Regions from separate parts of the Superficieibacter sp. genome, predicted to be linked through region 3. Evidence: riboswitches for the same ligand, from Rfam matches in the RefSeq annotation. Region 3 holds a riboswitch; each other region holds the start of a gene.
What was found. A riboswitch is a leader RNA that binds a small molecule or an ion and turns the genes downstream of it on or off. The one in region 3 is predicted to bind thiamine pyrophosphate.
Positions count from the first base shown of each region.

Region 1: linked by a shared signal. The riboswitch ahead of thiM (hydroxyethylthiazole kinase) and the one ahead of thiC (phosphomethylpyrimidine synthase ThiC) in region 3 are both predicted to bind thiamine pyrophosphate.
Region 2: linked by a shared signal. The riboswitch ahead of thiB (thiamine ABC transporter substrate binding subunit) and the one ahead of thiC (phosphomethylpyrimidine synthase ThiC) in region 3 are both predicted to bind thiamine pyrophosphate.

Region 1 covers NZ_DAMAPU010000005.1:53,266-59,150, forward strand. The annotation lists gene RT197_RS11435 (PfkB family carbohydrate kinase) at 1-420, shown strand, start outside; gene RT197_RS11440 (GntR family transcriptional regulator) at 394-1,140, opposite strand; gene thiD (bifunctional hydroxymethylpyrimidine kinase/phosphomethylpyrimidine kinase) at 1,324-2,124, opposite strand; gene thiM (hydroxyethylthiazole kinase) at 2,121-2,909, opposite strand; TPP riboswitch at 2,945-3,041, opposite strand; gene lafU (putative lateral flagellar export/assembly protein LafU) at 3,166-4,158, opposite strand; gene motA (flagellar motor stator protein MotA) at 4,158-5,024, opposite strand; gene RT197_RS11465 (FliA/WhiG family RNA polymerase sigma factor) at 5,074-5,787, opposite strand; gene fliL (flagellar basal body-associated FliL family protein) at 5,815-5,885, opposite strand, start outside.
Region 2 covers NZ_DAMAPU010000007.1:128,629-134,513, reverse strand. The annotation lists gene RT197_RS14690 (sugar efflux transporter) at 1-1,059, opposite strand, end outside; gene sgrT (glucose uptake inhibitor SgrT) at 1,164-1,316, opposite strand; gene sgrR (HTH-type transcriptional regulator SgrR) at 1,405-3,060, shown strand; TPP riboswitch at 3,097-3,189, shown strand; gene thiB (thiamine ABC transporter substrate binding subunit) at 3,222-4,205, shown strand; gene thiP (thiamine/thiamine pyrophosphate ABC transporter permease ThiP) at 4,181-5,791, shown strand; gene thiQ (thiamine ABC transporter ATP-binding protein ThiQ) at 5,775-5,885, shown strand, end outside.
Region 3 covers NZ_DAMAPU010000023.1:5,514-11,398, forward strand. The annotation lists gene nfi (deoxyribonuclease V) at 1-295, opposite strand, end outside; gene hemE (uroporphyrinogen decarboxylase) at 305-1,369, opposite strand; gene nudC (NAD(+) diphosphatase) at 1,411-2,184, opposite strand; gene rsd (sigma D regulator) at 2,283-2,786, shown strand; TPP riboswitch at 2,831-2,932, shown strand; gene thiC (phosphomethylpyrimidine synthase ThiC) at 3,018-4,913, shown strand; gene thiE (thiamine phosphate synthase) at 4,910-5,554, shown strand; gene RT197_RS21325 (HesA/MoeB/ThiF family protein) at 5,541-5,885, shown strand, end outside.

The DNA of each region.
Region 1 (5,885 bases), on a different contig from region 3:
GATATCCCCGCCCCGCTGATGGCGCGGATTATGGCCTGCCAGCCGATTATTTCGCTCAATCGTCAGGAGGCAGAGATCGCCGCCGAAGCGTTTAACCTGCGCCCGGAAATGCCCGCGTTTGGTGAAGACTGGCTGCAAAAATTCGGCTCGCCGCTGATCGTGCGTCACGATAAAGCGGGCGCGTGGTATTTCAGCGCCGAAGGCCAGGGTACGGCGGCGGCTTTCCCGACAACGGTGGTGGACACCATCGGCGCGGGCGACAGCCACGCGGGCGGTACGCTGGCAGGTCTGGCAAGCGGCTGGTCGCTGGCCGATGCGGTGCTGCTGGGCAACGCGGTGGCCTCATGGGTGGTGGGACATCGCGGCGGCGACTGTGCGCCGACGCGCGAGGAGTTACTCCTCCGACACGAAAACGTATAGATCGCTACGGCAGTGGCTGATGCTGTATTCAATGGGCCGCTGCTGGTGGTCGAGCGCGACCTGCTTGATCACCAGCATCGGCACGGTGTCATCCATCTTAATATGCGACTGAAACTCGGCATCCGGCATGCGTGCGCTGACCCATGAACGCGTACGCAGAGGGAAAATATGCTGACTGCGAAAATACTCATACAGTGAAACGCCGATCGCATCGACATCGTGAATAAGATGCGTGGGCACCCACGACTCTTCAATCGACACCGCCTCATCATCAACATAGCGAATGCGCCTGAGCATGAACACGTCGCTGTTGGTCTCAATCGCCAGCCGCTGCGCCACCTCTTCCGGGCAGGGAACGATACGCTTATTCACCCACAGGGTATCCGGCTTTTTGCCGAGCAGCACCACCTGTTGGGAAAAGCCGCGCGCCTCCTTCAGCGAATATTCAAAGATATTATTGATTTGCGTCCCGTAGCCTCGCGCCCGCGTCACGACGCCCTCTTCTTCCAGGGTTTGCATAGCCTTGCGCACGGTAATGCGCGAAACGCCGGTCAACTGGCTGAGATCGCGCTCGCCAGGCAAAATATTGCCGTGCGCCAGCCCGCCGCTGCGCACGGCATTTTTTATCGTCTCGGCAAATTTCAGGTACAGCGGTGTATTATCCGCCGCCGTCATTCGCTCATTTAGCTGCTCAATCAGCTGGATATGCGCTTGTTCCATTTGTCTTTTTTCCATGTCCGGGTCTGCTGGCAGTATATCACGCGCGTCAAAATCTGAGCATTTTCTTGACCGCCAGCCCGTGCTTACCCGGCCCGCGCTCATCCTGATATTGGCTGCCCCCGTCGCAGGTGCCGGGGATACCCACACATTTGCCGGGTTAATCAGTCGCCGGGAGCCGAATGCCTACCACCACGCGTGAAAATGATGCACCGGGCCAATTCCCTCCCCGACCTCCAGCGTATCGGCCTGCGCCAGCGCCGCAGAAAGCCAGCTTTTGGCCTGCTGCACCGTGTCGGCCCAACGGGAATGGCGCGGGCGCAGCGCGGCCAGCGCCGCAGAAAGCGTGCAGCCGGTGCCGTGGGTGTTTTTGGTATTCACCCGCGGGGCGGTAAACCGCTGTTCGCCGTCAGGGGTAAACAGCCAGTCCGGGCTTTCGGCGTCGTCGAGATGCCCGCCTTTCATCAGCACCGCACCGCAGCCCAGCGCCAGCAACGCCCGGCCCTGTTCCAGCATTTCCCGCTCGGTGCGGGCATGAGGCGCATCCAGCAGCGCGGCGGCTTCCGGCAGGTTGGGGGTGATCAGTGAAACCTGCGGCAGCAGACGGCTGCGCAGAGTGGCGACCGCCGACGCAGAAAGCAGCGGATCGCCGCTTTTTGCCAGCATGACCGTATCCAGCACTACGTTTTTGATCTGGTAGCGCTGAAGACGCTCCGCTACCGCCTCAACGATATCGGTTTCCGCCAGCATCCCAATTTTGGTGGTATCGATGCGCACATCGCTGAAGACCGAATCAAGCTGCGCGGCGACGAAATCCGGCTCGATGCGATACACCGACTGTACGCCACGGGTATTCTGCGCCACCAGCGCGGTAATAACCGAACAGCCGTAAGCGCCGAGCGCCGAGAAGGTTTTCAGATCGGCCTGAATGCCCGCGCCGCCGCTGGGATCGGTTCCGGCAATGGTTAATGCGTTGATTCGTTTCATGCCTGCACCTCCCCTTCCAGCGTCCACAGCGCATCAAGAAAGGCCGGAATAAAACTGCCGGGGCCGCCGCTGTGTCCGGCAGCCTGCGATCCGGCCTGTTTGAACCAGGCGCAGGCAGAGGCCACGTTGCTAAGCCGGTCACCGGGTAGCGCACCGCTGGCGGCAACCACGGCGGAGAGCGCGCAGCCGGTACCCACCACGCGGGTCATCAGCGCATTACCGCCGCTGACCGCCAGCGTGCGCTGACCGTCGGTGATGTAATCCACTTCGCCCGTCACGACCACAATCGTCGAGAACGACCGCCCCAGATCCTGAGCAGCAGGCAGCGCCGCCGCTGCCGTGTCGGTGGTATCCACTCCGCGTCCGCCCGCGCTGGCTCCGGCGAGGGCAAGGATCTCCGACGCATTACCGCGAATGGCGGCGGGCCGCAGCGTTAACAGCTCATGGCAAAAGCGGCTGCGCAGGGTCAGTGCACCGACCGCCACCGGATCGAGAGTCCAGGGTTTTTGCGCGGCGCTGGCGCTGATGACCGCCGCCCGCATGGCCTGCGCGCGCTCTTCGGTCAGGGTGCCGACGTTTATCAGCAGCGCATCGGCGATTGCCGCAAACTGCGCGGCCTCCTGCGCATCAATCACCATCGCCGGGGATGCGCCCAGCGCCAGCAGGACGTTGGCGGTAAAGGTTTGCACGACGTCATTTGTCATGCAGTGAACAAGCGGGGAACGACGACGGAAAAGAGGTAACGCGTGCGCCGCAGCGGTGCGGCTGTGCAGGTCAGGTTGCATAGTTATGCTCCTGCCAGACGCTGAAGAAGGACTTCTGTACAGGAGTCAGACTTCCCTACGCTGGCATTATCCAGATCAGGTAATACGGGTATTTCTCAGCCTTCACGCAGAAGGGCACCCCGAGTCATGTAGATTACATTTCTTTATTAATGACCAGCTTAGGGGAAGTCGCCTGGTGATGCAAGTTTGTACTGTAAGGCTATTTAAACAAGGTAAAATTAAATAGCCATAAGAAAAAACGACGGGGTGTGCTCCTTCATCCGTGCTTGTTTTGTATTTTCAACGCAGGTAGCGCAATATGTGGCTTTTCGCCCGCCTCCAGTTGGCTGGCTATTGGCTTGACAATTTTCTCTCCTTGCGCGCCAAAGAACTGATACAGCGTGTCGGAGGCTGACTGAGTGAGCACCATAATTTCGATACGGCGATTATTAGCACCGGTAGGATCTTTGGTATCCAGCAGCATTTGGTCGGCCATTGCACTCACCTGCATCACTTTGTCCGTTGGCATCCCCGCCTGTTCCAGCACCCGCCTGGCCGACAGCGCCCGGTCACCGGAGAGGTTCCAGTTGTTGTAGGCATTCTGCTTATACTGCATCGCGTCCGTGTGGCCCGTGATAATGATTTTATTATCCAGAGAGTCAAAAATGGGCGTCAGTTCGGTGAGCAACGCGCTGAAGAACGGCATGATTTTGGCGCTTCCCCGTTCAAACATACTGCGATTCTTATTGTCTTTGATCAGGATGCGCAGACCTTGTGGCACAATTTCCATCTCAAGGTTAGATTCCATATGCGCCCTGAGCGCAATATCGTTAATGCTGGTTGCCAGTTCACCCAATTCTCTGACAGATTTCTGTTTCAACAGCGCCATTTTCTTCGTCGTGTCCAGCGCTTTTTTGGCGCTATCCTCATCGACCCGGGCGCTCAGCACTTTATCGCTGTTGGCCCCTTGCTTATTTCCCCGGCTGTTAGTGCCATTAACAATATGTTTCTTACCCAGGTTGTTGAGCGGAGCGATACCCCCGCCATTAAAAATGGAGTGTCCATGAAGCGCTGCAACAATACTTTCACGATCTTTTTTACTGACGCTGTTAACAATCCACAGGGTCATAAACAGCGCCATCATCGCCAGGGTAAAATCCGCAAAGGCCACTTTCCATGCTCCCCCATGATGACCGCCGTGGCTCTTTTTTATTTGCCGCCGGATAATCGTGGTCTTTTGATCCCGACCGCGTCTGTTCGATTGGCGCATTATTCCTCTGTCTCCAGCATCGCATTAACCCACGCGTCCAGATTCGCAAAGGTCGGTTTGGAGGCAAGATGCAGGAGCTTACGTCCAGCATCCACAGCCAGCAGCGTCGGTTTTCCCCCTGCCTGAGCAACCAGTACAGTACGCACACATTCCAGCAGTGAGTGTTCCGCACGCGCCTGTTGCTCCATGGCGTTCGCCAGTGGGTCCATAAAGCAGTAACAGAAAAAGACCCCAAGGAATGTTCCCACCAGCGCCGCCGCCACTTTTAAACCAATCAGGGCAATGGAGCCATCAATGGACTGCATGGTGATAATAATCCCCAGCACCGCAGCACAGATACCAAACCCGGGCATAGCTTCAGCTGTACGCGCCAGAGAACGCGATGGCGCCATCAATTCATCTTCTACCGCAGCCAGTTCCTGATCGATAATCCCTTCGAGTTCATGCGCCTCAATTTTACCCATTGCCATCAATCGAAAGTTATCTGAGATAAAAGCCACCAGACGTTTTTGTTTGAGGATCAGAGGATGTTTCTGAAATAACAGACTCTCTTCCGGTTGTTCAATATGTTGGTCAAGAACACGTAGCCCCCCGGACTGTACCATTTCCAGAAGTTCATAAAGACACATTAACAACTGGCGCTGAAACTCCGGCCCCATATTCTTTTTAGTTAAAACACCTTTAATCTGGTGAACAATTTCTTTTAACACATGCAGAGGATTGCCAATAATCATCGCACCAAATCCGGCACCTAAAATAATAACAATTTCCGCAGGCTGCCAAATAGCAACAAGTTGACCACCTGATTCAAAATAGCCACCAAACACGCAACCAAGAACAACGAATAAACCAAATATTTTTTGCATGATATCCTCTGCGAGCCCGACTATCAGGCTCATATTTATTCAATAAAATTCAACTCTGAAAGAAATACTCTTTGAGTTTTTCGGCAATTTTTTTGTTCAACTGACAAATCCTTGCCTCTGTCAAACCCAGCACCAGTGATATTTCTTTTAAGTTCATATCCTGCTGGTAATACAAAGAAAGAATGTGTCTTTCTTTTTCTGATAACTGTGTCAGGGCCTTACTCAGCATATGCTGAGTCATCACCTGCTCTTCGAGTTTGCGCCCCTGAAGCGGTAAAGAACGGTCATCGCTGCAAAGGAGTTCATCCAGACTGGCGAGCGTATTTGCGCCTTCAAGACTAAGATATTCTCGATAATCGGCAGCGGTGACCCCTTCAGCTTCCAGCTCCTGGGTCTGCGGATCGCGGCCAAGCGTTCGCCTGAGTGCACGAATAACATCATTGATATGATGGAACTTTTGCCGCAACTGGCGCGGCCGCCAGTCAAGGCTTCTGAGTTCATCAAGAATTGCCCCACGAATACGCTGCGCGGCGTATCCGCCAAAACCTTCATCGGGCAGGCCGTAACGACGAATTGCGCTCAGTAACCCCATAAGCGCAACCTGTTCCATATCTTGCCTGTCCATGACTGCGGTACACTGCGGTGCAAGCTGACGCACCACTTTACGCACCAACGGAAGATAAGCCTGTAGATAATGGTTCTCTTCCTCTGGCGTCAATGAAGGCAATGCCTGAAATTCCTGCATATCGTAGGCTACTTGCATCGTATTATTTCCGAACCTTCGCCAATATTACTGGAACACAACTTTCTTCACTAAAATATCCGACCAGGGAATGGGTATACCCCTGGCCTGAACTTCTT
Region 2 (5,885 bases), on a different contig from region 3:
AACGCCGGTAGAAATGCTGTTGGAGAAAAGAGTGGTAGCGGCCCCTGCCCGTCCCGGCATCAGATCCTGAAACCAGAGCATACCGATTCCGGCAACAATCCCGATAAAAACGGCGTTAAAAAACTGTAAAACCAGCAGCCCCTGCTGGCTGTGAAAAAAGATCAGCCCGCAGTAGAAAATAAAGCTTGAGAGCGTCGCAAGTATCATCATTCGGCGCTTGCCGAAGCGTTTGACATAATACCCGGCGATGATCATCACCGGGATTTCCAGCCCCGCGCAGGTGCCCATAAGCAACCCGGCCAGTTTATCCGGCAGGCCTAAATCCTGGCTGATCCATATCGGCATATCGATAAAATACATGGTGTTGCTGGTCCACATCAGCGTGGAGGCAATAAATAACAGGCGGACGTTTTTATCCTGCCAGCCGCCGGTGGGTAGCGCAATCGCCGCCCCGGAAAGCGGTTCCACGCGCGGCACCGACGGCAGCCATAGCGCAATCAGCACCAGGCTGACGGCGAAAATACCGGCCGCGGTGATAAACATGGTGGTAAAGCCGTAGTTCAGCGCCAGCATAAAGGCCAGCGGTGGGCCGATAACCCACGCCAGCGAGAGCTGAGCACGCATTATCGAACTGAACATCACGACTTCGCGGGCAGAACGATCGGCATATTCCCGCGCAAGGGCAAATAGCTGCGGCATTACACAGCTGGCTATCGAACTGAGCAATACCCCGCAGGTAATGAGCGTCAGGTAGTGGCGGTTAAACGCAAACAGCAGCGCATTGACGACCGCCAACAGGCAGCAGAAGACAATCAGTTTTCGCCGGTCGCCCTGGCTGTCGGAGCGCTTTGCCAGCAGCAGGCTAATCAGTATCCCGGCAATGGCGTTAACGGTGTAAAAAAAACCGACCCAAAACGGTTCGGCCCCCACTTCGCGGTTCAGAAACAAACTGAGCGTTGGAGCCTGTAGCGCCCCGGCGATACCTACCATAAACGCTGCGATCATAAATGCGGCATAAATTCCGTTGAGCCGCCGTGCCATCGTCATTACCCAGAGCATGAAAAGTCCCTTACGCACAAGAATGAAAACGAAAAAAGCCAGCAGAAATAATCTGCTGGCGGGTGATTTTACACCAATACTCAGTCACACATGATGTCTGCAAATCAGTTTTCAGAGGTCCGGTCTGTAACGTCCCACTGCATCAGTTCCTCAAGCAACCGGAGCCGCTGTAGTGCGCTCTGACGGGCCAGCCAGGACACTCCCTGTGTCGCAATAAAATAGCGCAGATAAAACTGACGAATGAAAGACCCCTTCATATTCCACCTCCTTGCTTCATCGCTGATGATTATTGTCTTAATATGGGGATAAATAAATTGCTGGGTTTTTAGCGGGAGTTCCTCTTTTATGTCCTCTGGCCGTCTACAACAACAATTCATCCGCCTGTGGCAATGCTGCGACGGCAAATCGCAGGAGACCACCCTGAACGAGCTGGCAGAACTGCTGAGCTGCTCGCGGCGGCATATGCGCACCCTGCTGAATACCATGCAGGCCCGCGGCTGGCTGACCTGGGAAGCCGAGGCCGGACGCGGCAAGCGCTCGCGCCTGACGTTCCTGTATACCGGGCTGGCGCTCCAGCAGCAGCGGGCGGAAGACCTGCTGGAGCAGGATCGTATCGACCAGTTGGTCCAGCTGGTGGGCGATAAAGCCACTGTCCGCCAGATGCTGGTCTCCCATCTTGGGCGCAGCTTCCGTCAGGGGCGGCATATTCTGCGCGTGCTCTACTATCGGCCGATGAAAAATCTGCTTCCCGGCAGCGCGCTGCGCCGTTCAGAAACCCATATGGCGCGACAAATCTTTAGCGCGCTGACGCGTATAAATGAGGAAAACGGGGAACTGGAACCGGACATTGCCCACCACTGGCAGCAAATTTCTCCGTTGCACTGGCGATTTTTTTTACGTCCCGGCATTCATTTTCATCACGGGCGCGAACTGGAGATGGAGGATGTCATCGCCTCGCTCAGCCGAATCAACCCCCAGCCGCTGTATGCGCACATCACCCGCATTCACTCCCCCACCGCCTGGACGCTGGATATTCATCTCAGCCAGCCGGACCGCTGGCTGCCCTGGCTGCTGGGAAATACGCCGGCCATGATTTTGCCCCGCGAGTGGGAAACGATGAGCCGCTTCGCCAGCCAGCCGATTGGCACCGGCCCCTACGCCGTCGGGCGCAATAACCAGAACCAGCTGAAAATTCACGCGTTCGACGACTATTTTGGCTACCGGGCGCTGATTGATGAGGTGAATGTCTGGGTGCTGCCGGATCTTAGCGAAGAACTTAACGGCAGCCTGATGCTGGAGGGATCGCCGGACGGGGAAAAAGCGGTAGAGAGTCGTCTCGAAGAGGGTTGCTACTATCTGCTGTTCGATGCCCGCTCGCCGCGCGGGTCAAACATGGCGGTGCGCCAGTGGCTAAGCTATATCCTTGCCCCCGCCAGCCTCCTTTATCACGCTGAAGATAGTTATAAATACCGCTGGTTCCCGGCCTATGGACTGCTGCCGCGCTGGCATCACGCTCACAGTGAACGCTGCGAAAAACCGGCGGGCCTGGAAGCGGTGACGATGACCTATTACCGCGATCACGTCGAACATCATATTATTGCGCAGATTATGGCGCGGTTGCTGGCGGAGCACGGGGTAAAACTGGACATCAACGAGGTGGACTATGATGAATGGCACCGGGGCGATGCAATCAGCGACATCTGGCTCAACAGCGCCAATTTTACCCTGCCGCTCGATTTCTCGCTTTTCTCGCACCTGTATGAAGTACCGTTGATCCAGCACTGCATTCCCATCGACTGGCAGAAAGACGCCACGCGCTGGCACGCGGGTGAAATGGATTTGGCAGTCTGGTGCCAGCAGTTACTGACCAGCCAGGCCATCGTGCCGCTGATCCACCACTGGCTAATCATTCAGGGACAGCGCAGTATGCGCGGTCTGCGCATGAACACGCTGGGCTGGTTCGATTTTAAATCGGCCTGGTTTGCGCCGCCGGAACCATAAAGCTTTCAGAAAACTCACAAAATTATTACACTGATGACGTTCTCAACGGGGTGCCGCGTAAGGCTGAGAAAATACCCGTCGAACCTGATCCGGATAATGCCGGCGAAGGGATTTGAGGCTGGTGCTCAAAATCCTTTGCCACCCATCGACTGAGGTGCAAAGTGTTGAAAAAATATCTGCCGTTGCTGGCGCTGGTCGCCGCGCCCGTTTTCGCTAAACCTGTTCTTACCGTCTATACCTACGACTCTTTCTCCGCAGACTGGGGACCGGGGCCGGTGGTCAAAAAAGCCTTTGAAGCCGACTGCCAGTGCGAACTGAAATTCGTGACGCTGGAGGACGGCGTATCGCTGCTTAATCGTCTGCGCATGGAAGGCAAAAACAGCAAAGCTGACGTAGTGCTGGGGCTGGACAACAACCTGCTGGAAGCCGCCACCCAGACCAAACTGTTTGCCAAAAGCGACGTCCCGGCAAGCGCGGTCAAGGTGCCTGGCGGCTGGAACAACGACACCTTCGTGCCGTTCGATTATGGCTATTTCGCCTTCGTCTACGATAAAAACAAACTGAAAAACCCGCCGAAAAGCCTGAAGGAACTGGTAGAAAGTGACCAGAAATGGCGGGTAATTTATGAAGATCCGCGTACCAGCACGCCGGGTCTGGGCCTGCTGTTGTGGATGCAAAAAGTCTACGGCGATAAAACCCCGGAAGCCTGGCAGAAACTGGCGGCGAAAACCGTCACCGTCACCAAAGGCTGGAGCGAAGCCTACGGCCTGTTCCTGAAAGGTGAGAGCGACCTGGTGCTGAGCTACACCACTTCCCCGGCCTATCACATCATCGAAGAGAAAAAAGACCAGTATGCGGCGGCGGATTTTGCCGAAGGCCACTATTTGCAGGTTGAGGTCGCCGCGCGCACCGCAGCCAGCAAGCAGCCGGAACTGGCGAAAAAGTTCCTCACCTTTATGGTTTCGCCTGCTTTCCAGAACGCCATTCCGACCGGTAACTGGATGTATCCGGTCGCTGACGTCACCCTGCCGGACGGGTTTGCCGCGCTGGCGAAACCCAAAACCACGCTGGAATTTACCCCGCAACAGGTCGCAGCCGACCGTCAGTCATGGATTAGCCAGTGGCAACGCGCCGTCAGCCGCTAATTCCGGGCTGGATGCTGCCGGGTCTGAGTGCCGCCACCCTGATGGTGGCGGTCGCGCTGGCGGCATTCCTGGCCTTGTGGTTCAGCGCGCCGCAGGCGGCCTGGCGCACGCTGTTTGCGGACAGCTACCTGTGGCACGTGGTGCGCTTCTCCTTCTGGCAGGCGTTTTTGTCGGCGCTGCTGTCGGTGGTTCCGGCGATCTTTCTGGCCCGTGCGCTGTACCGCCGCCGCTTTCCCGGCAGGCTGGCGCTGCTGCGCCTGTGCGCCATGACCCTGATCCTGCCGGTGCTGGTCGCGGTATTCGGCATTCTGAGCGTCTACGGGCGGCAGGGCTGGCTGGCCTCGCTGTTTCAGGCGCTGGGGCTGGAGTGGACCTTTTCTCCCTACGGACTACAGGGCATTCTGCTGGCGCACGTATTCTTTAATCTGCCGATGGCGAGCCGCCTGCTGCTTCAGGCGCTGGAGCAAATCCCCGGCGAGCAGCGGCAACTGGCGGCGCAACTGGGGATGCGCGGTTACGACTTCTTCCGGCTGGTCGAGTGGCCGTGGCTGCGTCGCCAGATCCCCCCCATCGCCGCGCTGATTTTCATGCTCTGCTTCGCCAGCTTTGCCACCGTGCTGTCGCTGGGCGGCGGGCCGCAGGCGACGACCATTGAACTGGCGATCTATCAGGCGCTGAATTTTGATTACGATCCCGGGCGCGCGGCAATGCTGGCGCTGATCCAGATGGTCTGCTGCCTCGGACTGGTGCTGCTCAGCCAACGGCTAAGCAAAGCGATTGCCGTGGGAAACTCGCATCTTCAGGGCTGGCGCGATCCCGACGATCGACGCTTCAGCCGTCTTGCCGACGCGCTGCTGATCGTCGGTGCCCTGCTGCTGCTGTTACCGCCGTTGCTGGCGGTGATCGTTGAGGGACTCAATCGCGACTTGCCTGACGTGCTGGCCCAGCCCGCGATGTGGCAGGCGCTGTGGACGTCGCTGCGCATTGCGCTGGCAGCGGGCGTGCTCTGCGTGATCCTCACCGTAATGCTGCTGTGGAGCAGCCGCGAGCTTCGCGCCCGCGCCCGTCCGCTGGCGGGTCAGGCGATGGAGCTTTCCGGGATGCTGATCCTCGCCATGCCCGGTATCGTGCTGGCGACGGGCTTCTTTCTGCTGCTCAGTAACAGCATCGGCCTGCCGGGTTCGGCAGACGGCATCGTTATTTTCACCAACGCGCTGATGGCCATTCCCTACGCGCTGAAAGTGCTGGAAAATCCGATGCGCGATCTCACCGCCCGTTACACCCTGCTGTGCCAGTCTCTGGGCATGGAAGGCTTTACCCGCCTGAAAGTGGTGGAGCTGCGTGCGCTGAAGCGCCCGCTGGCCCAGGCGCTGGCTTTTGCCTGCGTACTGTCAATTGGCGACTTTGGCGTGGTGGCGCTGTTTGGCAATGAGGATTTCCGCACGCTGCCGTTTTACCTGTATCAGCAAATCGGCTCCTACCGCAGCCAGGAAGGGGCCGTAACCGCGCTGCTCCTGCTGCTACTGTGCTTTGCGCTTTTTACCGCTATTGAAAAACTTCCGGGACGCCATGCTGAAACTTACTGATGTTATCTGGCTTTATCAGCATCTGCCGATGCGCTTCACTCTGTCGCTTAAGCAGGGTGAACAGGTGGCGGTGCTGGGACCGAGCGGCGCGGGC
Region 3 (5,885 bases):
GATCCGGCTTTTGCGATAGCATTTCCCACGCCGCCATCAGCGCGGGATATTCGCGAAACGAAAGGAAGCCGGGAATGTACGGCATTGTGGTGGCGATACGCGCCACCTGATGCTCAACCAGTTCCAGCGAAGGATATTTTAGCAGCACCATCGCGGCCCGCGTCACCTCTCCGCCCTGCTCGAATCCGACATCCGCCCCGGCGATCAGCTGCGGCGGATCTTTTTCAAGGCGATCTTCCCGGATAACCGATGAGGCAAGCTCTAATTGTTGAGCACGTAGTGACGCCAGATCCATAACAACTCCTTACTTGTGGTAAGGCGCAGAGAGACGGTGAACCGCCTCGACAAATACGCCTGCATGTTCCGGTGGGACATCCTGATGGATGCCGTGACCAAGATTGAAGACGTGGCCTTCACCCTGGCCGAAACCTGCAAGTATAGTCGCCACTTCCTCTTCAATGCGTTCAGGAGAGGCATAAAGCATCGACGGGTCCATGTTGCCCTGTAATGCTACTTTGTCGCCGACGCGACGGCGCGCATCGGCAATATCAGTCGTCCAGTCGAGGCCCAGCGCGTCGCAGCCGGTTTCAGCAATCGCTTCCAGCCACTGACCGCCGCCTTTGGTAAACAGCGTCACCGGCACGCGTCGGCCTTCGTTTTCACGCAGCAGACCATCGACAATTTTATGCATGTAATAAAGCGAGAACTGCTGGTAGTCGCGCCCGGTCAACACGCCGCCCCAGGTATCAAAAATCATCACCGACTGTGCGCCTGCTTTGATTTGCGCATTCAGGTACGAAGTGACGCTTTTCGCCAGCTTATCAAGCAACAGATGCAGCGTTTGCGGTTCGGCATACATCATCTTTTTGATAACGGTAAAGGCTTTACTGCTGCCGCCTTCGACCATGTAGGTTGCCAGCGTCCACGGGCTGCCGGAAAAACCGATTAGCGGCACCTCGCCTTTTAACGCGCGGCGAATGGTGCGTACAGCGTTCATAACGTAGCCCAGCTCCAGTTCAGGATCGGGCACCGGCAGTTTGTCGACGTCGGCTTTGCAGGTAATGGGCGAGGTGAAACGCGGGCCTTCGCCAGCTTCAAAATACAGACCCAGCCCCATCGCGTCCGGGATGGTCAGGATATCCGAGAAGAGGATCGCCGCATCCAGCTTATAGCGGCGCAGCGGTTGCAGGGTGACTTCACAGGCCAGCTCAGCGTTTTTGCACAGCGACATAAAATCGCCCGCCTGGGCGCGCGTCGCTTTATATTCCGGCAAATAGCGCCCGGCCTGGCGCATCATCCATACCGGTGTGACATCAACAGGCTGACGTTGCAGCGCGCGCAGGTAACGATCGTTCTTCAGTTCGGTCATTATGATTTCCTTTTACGTTATGCCGGACAGTATATAAGAAACTAGGCGTCCTCTGCCCGACACAATGCCACGGTATCTTCGATCAGGCGTCTCGCCACGGTTCCCGCCTCAGGCAGCAGCGGCAAGTTGTCATAGCGATACCAGCCTGCATCCAGCAACTCTTTCGGGTCGATGACGATTTCGCCGCTATCGTATTCGGCCATAAATGCAGTCATCAACGACTGGGGGAACGGCCACGGCTGGGAGGTCACATAGCGCAGATTTTTCACGGTAATGCCGCTCTCTTCCATGACCTCGCGGGCGACGGTTTGCTCCAGCGTTTCGCCCACTTCAGTGAAGCCCGCCAGCACGGTATAAACGCCGTTGCGATGGCGCGTGTGCTGGGCCAGCAAAATGGCGTCGCCGCGACGTATCGCCACGATGATGCACGGCGCGATTTGTGGGTAGTAGCGTTCGCGACAATGGCTGCACAGCATCGCCCATTCGGTCTTGCTGGGATGCATGGCATGACCACAGTAGCCGCAGAATTTATGCGAGCGGTAAAATTCGGCAAGCTGCACGCCGCGCCCGGCCAACTGGAATAATCCGGCATCCTGAGTGATGACCTGACGCACCGATCCCATCTCATGACGACGCCCCTGCTGCACCAGCCATACCGCTTCGCCTTCCCATTCGCCGATATGGAGTGCGCGCTGACCCACAAGATCAAAATTTCCTGCCTCGCCGTGTGGTAATTCTCCGGTGGGCAGCCATAATTTTTGTTCATGGCTGACTATCCACCAGCCGCAATCTGACTTCTCGATAATACGGTCCATAATCACTTGCACAACCTTAGTTTCACTGGCATGTTGGTAACATTATTTTCACATCTTTAGTGAACAATTTTTCTAATCTTAATTTTACGGGGTCATTTATGCTAAACCACCTGGAAAGACTAACGGAGCGCGTTGGGGGAAGTAATGACCTCGTCGATCGCTGGCTACAGGTGCGCAAGCAGTTGCTTGTGACGTACTACAACCTTGTGGGCCTTAAGCCAGGCAAAGAATCCATCACCCAACTCGACGAAAAAGCGCTTGATGATTTCTGCCATAACCTCGTTGATTATCTTTCCGCCGGTCATTTCAGTATTTATGAACGCATTGTCAATGAAATGGAAGGGGCAAGCCCACTTATCGCCGCCACCAAACTGTATCCGCAACTGGAAGCTAACACTCAGGAAATCATGGGTTACTACGATTCCAGTCTTGAAAGCGCTATCGATCATGATAACTGCCTCGAGTTTCAGCAGGCGCTCTCCGCTATTGGTGAAGCGCTGGCGGCACGCTTTACGCTGGAAGATAAACTGATCCAACTGGCGTTTGATTACAACCTGAGTGAAAGCGCCAATGACGAAAGCAACGTCGCACGACCTGCTTGAGTTCTTAAACATTAACGCGTAATTTGTATACACCCCTGCGGGGGTTTTTCTTGTCGGAGTGCCTATTTTAGGCTGAGACCGTTCATTCGGGATCCGCGGAACCTGATCAGGTTAATACCTGCGAAGGGAACAAGAGTAATTCTGCTTTTGGCTTTGCCTTTACGGGCAAAGTACATCCATTACTCCATCCGTTGTCTGACAAGCCACGTCCTTAACTTTCTGGAATGAGCTATGTCTGCCACTAAACTGACCCGCCGCGAACAACGCGAGCACGCACAACGTTTCATTGATACCCTTGAAGGCACCGCCTTCCCTAACTCCACGCGCATTTACATCACCGGCTCCCGGCCAGATATCCGTATCCCGATGCGTGAGATTGCGCTTAGCCCGACGCTTATCGGCGGCGCTAAAGACAACCCGCAGTTTGAAGAGAACGAAGCCGTCCCGGTCTACGATACCTCCGGTCCGTATGGCGATCCCGACGTCAAAATCAACGTCCAGCAAGGCCTGGCAAAGCTGCGCCAGCCGTGGATTGATGCGCGGGATGACAGTGAAGAACTGTCCGACCGTAGCTCCGCGTACACCAAAGCGCGGCTAGCGGATGACGGTCTGGACGAACTGCGCTTCAGCGGCCTGCTAACCCCGAAACGGGCGAAGAGCGGCAAATGCGTAACCCAGTTGCACTACGCGCGTCGGGGCATCGTGACGCCGGAGATGGAGTTTATCGCCATCCGCGAAAATATGGGACGCGAGCGCATCCGCAGTGAAGTGCTGCGTCAACAACATCCGGGTCAGGGCTTTGGCGCACGCCTGCCGGAGAATATCACCCCGCAATTCGTCCGCGATGAAGTTGCCGCCGGACGGGCAATTATTCCGGCCAACATCAATCACCCGGAATCCGAACCGATGATCATCGGGCGCAATTTCCTGGTGAAAGTGAACGCCAATATCGGCAACTCGGCGGTGACCTCCTCGATTGAGGAAGAAGTGGAAAAACTGGTGTGGTCTACGCGCTGGGGCGCGGACACGGTGATGGACCTCTCCACCGGACGCTATATTCACGAAACCCGCGAGTGGATCCTGCGCAACAGCCCGGTGCCTATCGGTACAGTGCCGATCTACCAGGCGCTGGAGAAGGTCAACGGCATCGCTGAAGATCTGACCTGGGAAGCTTTCCGCGACACCTTACTGGAGCAGGCGGAACAGGGTGTGGACTACTTCACCATTCACGCAGGCGTGCTGCTGCGCTATGTGCCGATGACCGCCAAAAGGCTGACCGGCATTGTCTCGCGCGGTGGCTCGATCATGGCGAAATGGTGCCTCTCCCATCACCGGGAAAACTTCCTCTACGAGCGCTTTCGTGACATCTGTGAAATCTGCGCTGCCTACGACGTTTCCCTGTCGCTCGGCGACGGCCTGCGTCCCGGCTCGATTCAGGATGCCAACGACGAGGCGCAGTTTGCTGAACTGCATACGCTGGGTGAACTGACTAAAATCGCCTGGGAATATGATGTGCAGGTAATGATTGAAGGTCCGGGCCATGTGCCGATGCAGATGATCCGCCGCAATATGACGGAAGAGCTGGAGCACTGCCATGAAGCGCCGTTTTATACGCTGGGACCGTTGACTACCGATATCGCGCCGGGCTACGACCACTTCACTTCCGGCATTGGCGCGGCGATGATTGGCTGGTTCGGCTGCGCGATGCTGTGCTACGTCACCCCAAAAGAACACCTCGGCCTGCCGAACAAAGAAGACGTGAAGCAGGGGCTGATCACTTACAAAATTGCGGCTCACGCGGCGGATCTGGCGAAGGGGCATCCGGGAGCACAAATCCGCGACAACGCCATGTCAAAAGCGCGCTTCGAATTCCGCTGGGAAGATCAGTTTAACCTCGCGCTCGACCCGTTCACTGCCCGCGCTTATCACGATGAAACCCTGCCGCAGGAATCCGGCAAAGTGGCGCACTTCTGTTCAATGTGCGGACCGAAATTCTGCTCAATGAAAATCAGCCAGGAAGTCCGTGATTTTGCGGCGAAGCAGGAGCAGGAATCCGGCATGGCGGAAATGTCCAACAGCTTCCGCGCAAAAGGCGGCGAGATCTACCTGCGTCAGGAGGAAGTATGAGTTATCAACCTGATTTTCCGCCGGTCCCCTTCCGGCTGGGACTGTATCCGGTGGTCGATAGCGTGACGTGGATCGAACGTCTGCTGGACGCGGGCGTGCGCACACTCCAGTTGCGGATCAAAGATAAGCGCGATGAGGAGGTGGAGAACGATGTCATCCGCGCTATCGCGCTTGGTCGGCGCTACCACGCCCGGCTGTTTATCAACGATTACTGGCGGCTGGCGATTAAACATCAGGCTTACGGCGTACATCTGGGTCAGGAAGATCTGGAAACGACCGACCTGAAGGCGATCCAGGCGGCGGGGCTGCGGCTCGGCGTATCGACGCATGACGATATGGAAATCGACATCGCGCTGGCGGCACGACCTTCCTACATTGCGCTGGGCCACGTCTTCCCGACGCAGACGAAACAAATGCCTTCCGCGCCGCAGGGGCTGGATCAACTGGCGAAACATATTCGTCGGCTCGCAGATTATCCGACGGTCGCCATTGGCGGCATCAGCCTTGAACGCGCCCCGGCGGTGCTGGCAACCAGCGTCGGCAGCATTGCGGTGGTCAGCGCCATTACCCAGGCGACAGACTGGCGGGCGGCAACTATGCAGCTTCTTGAACTGGCGGGGGTAGGCGATGAACGATCGTGATTTTATGCGCTACAGTCGCCAGATCCTGCTGGAAGATATCGCCATCGACGGACAGCAAAGGCTGCTCGACAGCCGGGTGTTAATTGTCGGGCTGGGCGGGCTGGGCTCGCCCGCCGCGCTCTATCTGGCGGGCGCAGGCGTCGGCACGCTGGTGCTGGCGGATGACGACGAGGTACACCTGAGCAATCTGCAACGGCAAATTGCTTTTACTACCGATGACATCGCCCGTTCCAAAGCGCAGGTTACGCAGCAACGTTTGTCCCGACTCAACCCGGACATTGAACTGGTGGCGCTGGCACAGCGACTCGCTGGCGACGCGCTACATCACGCG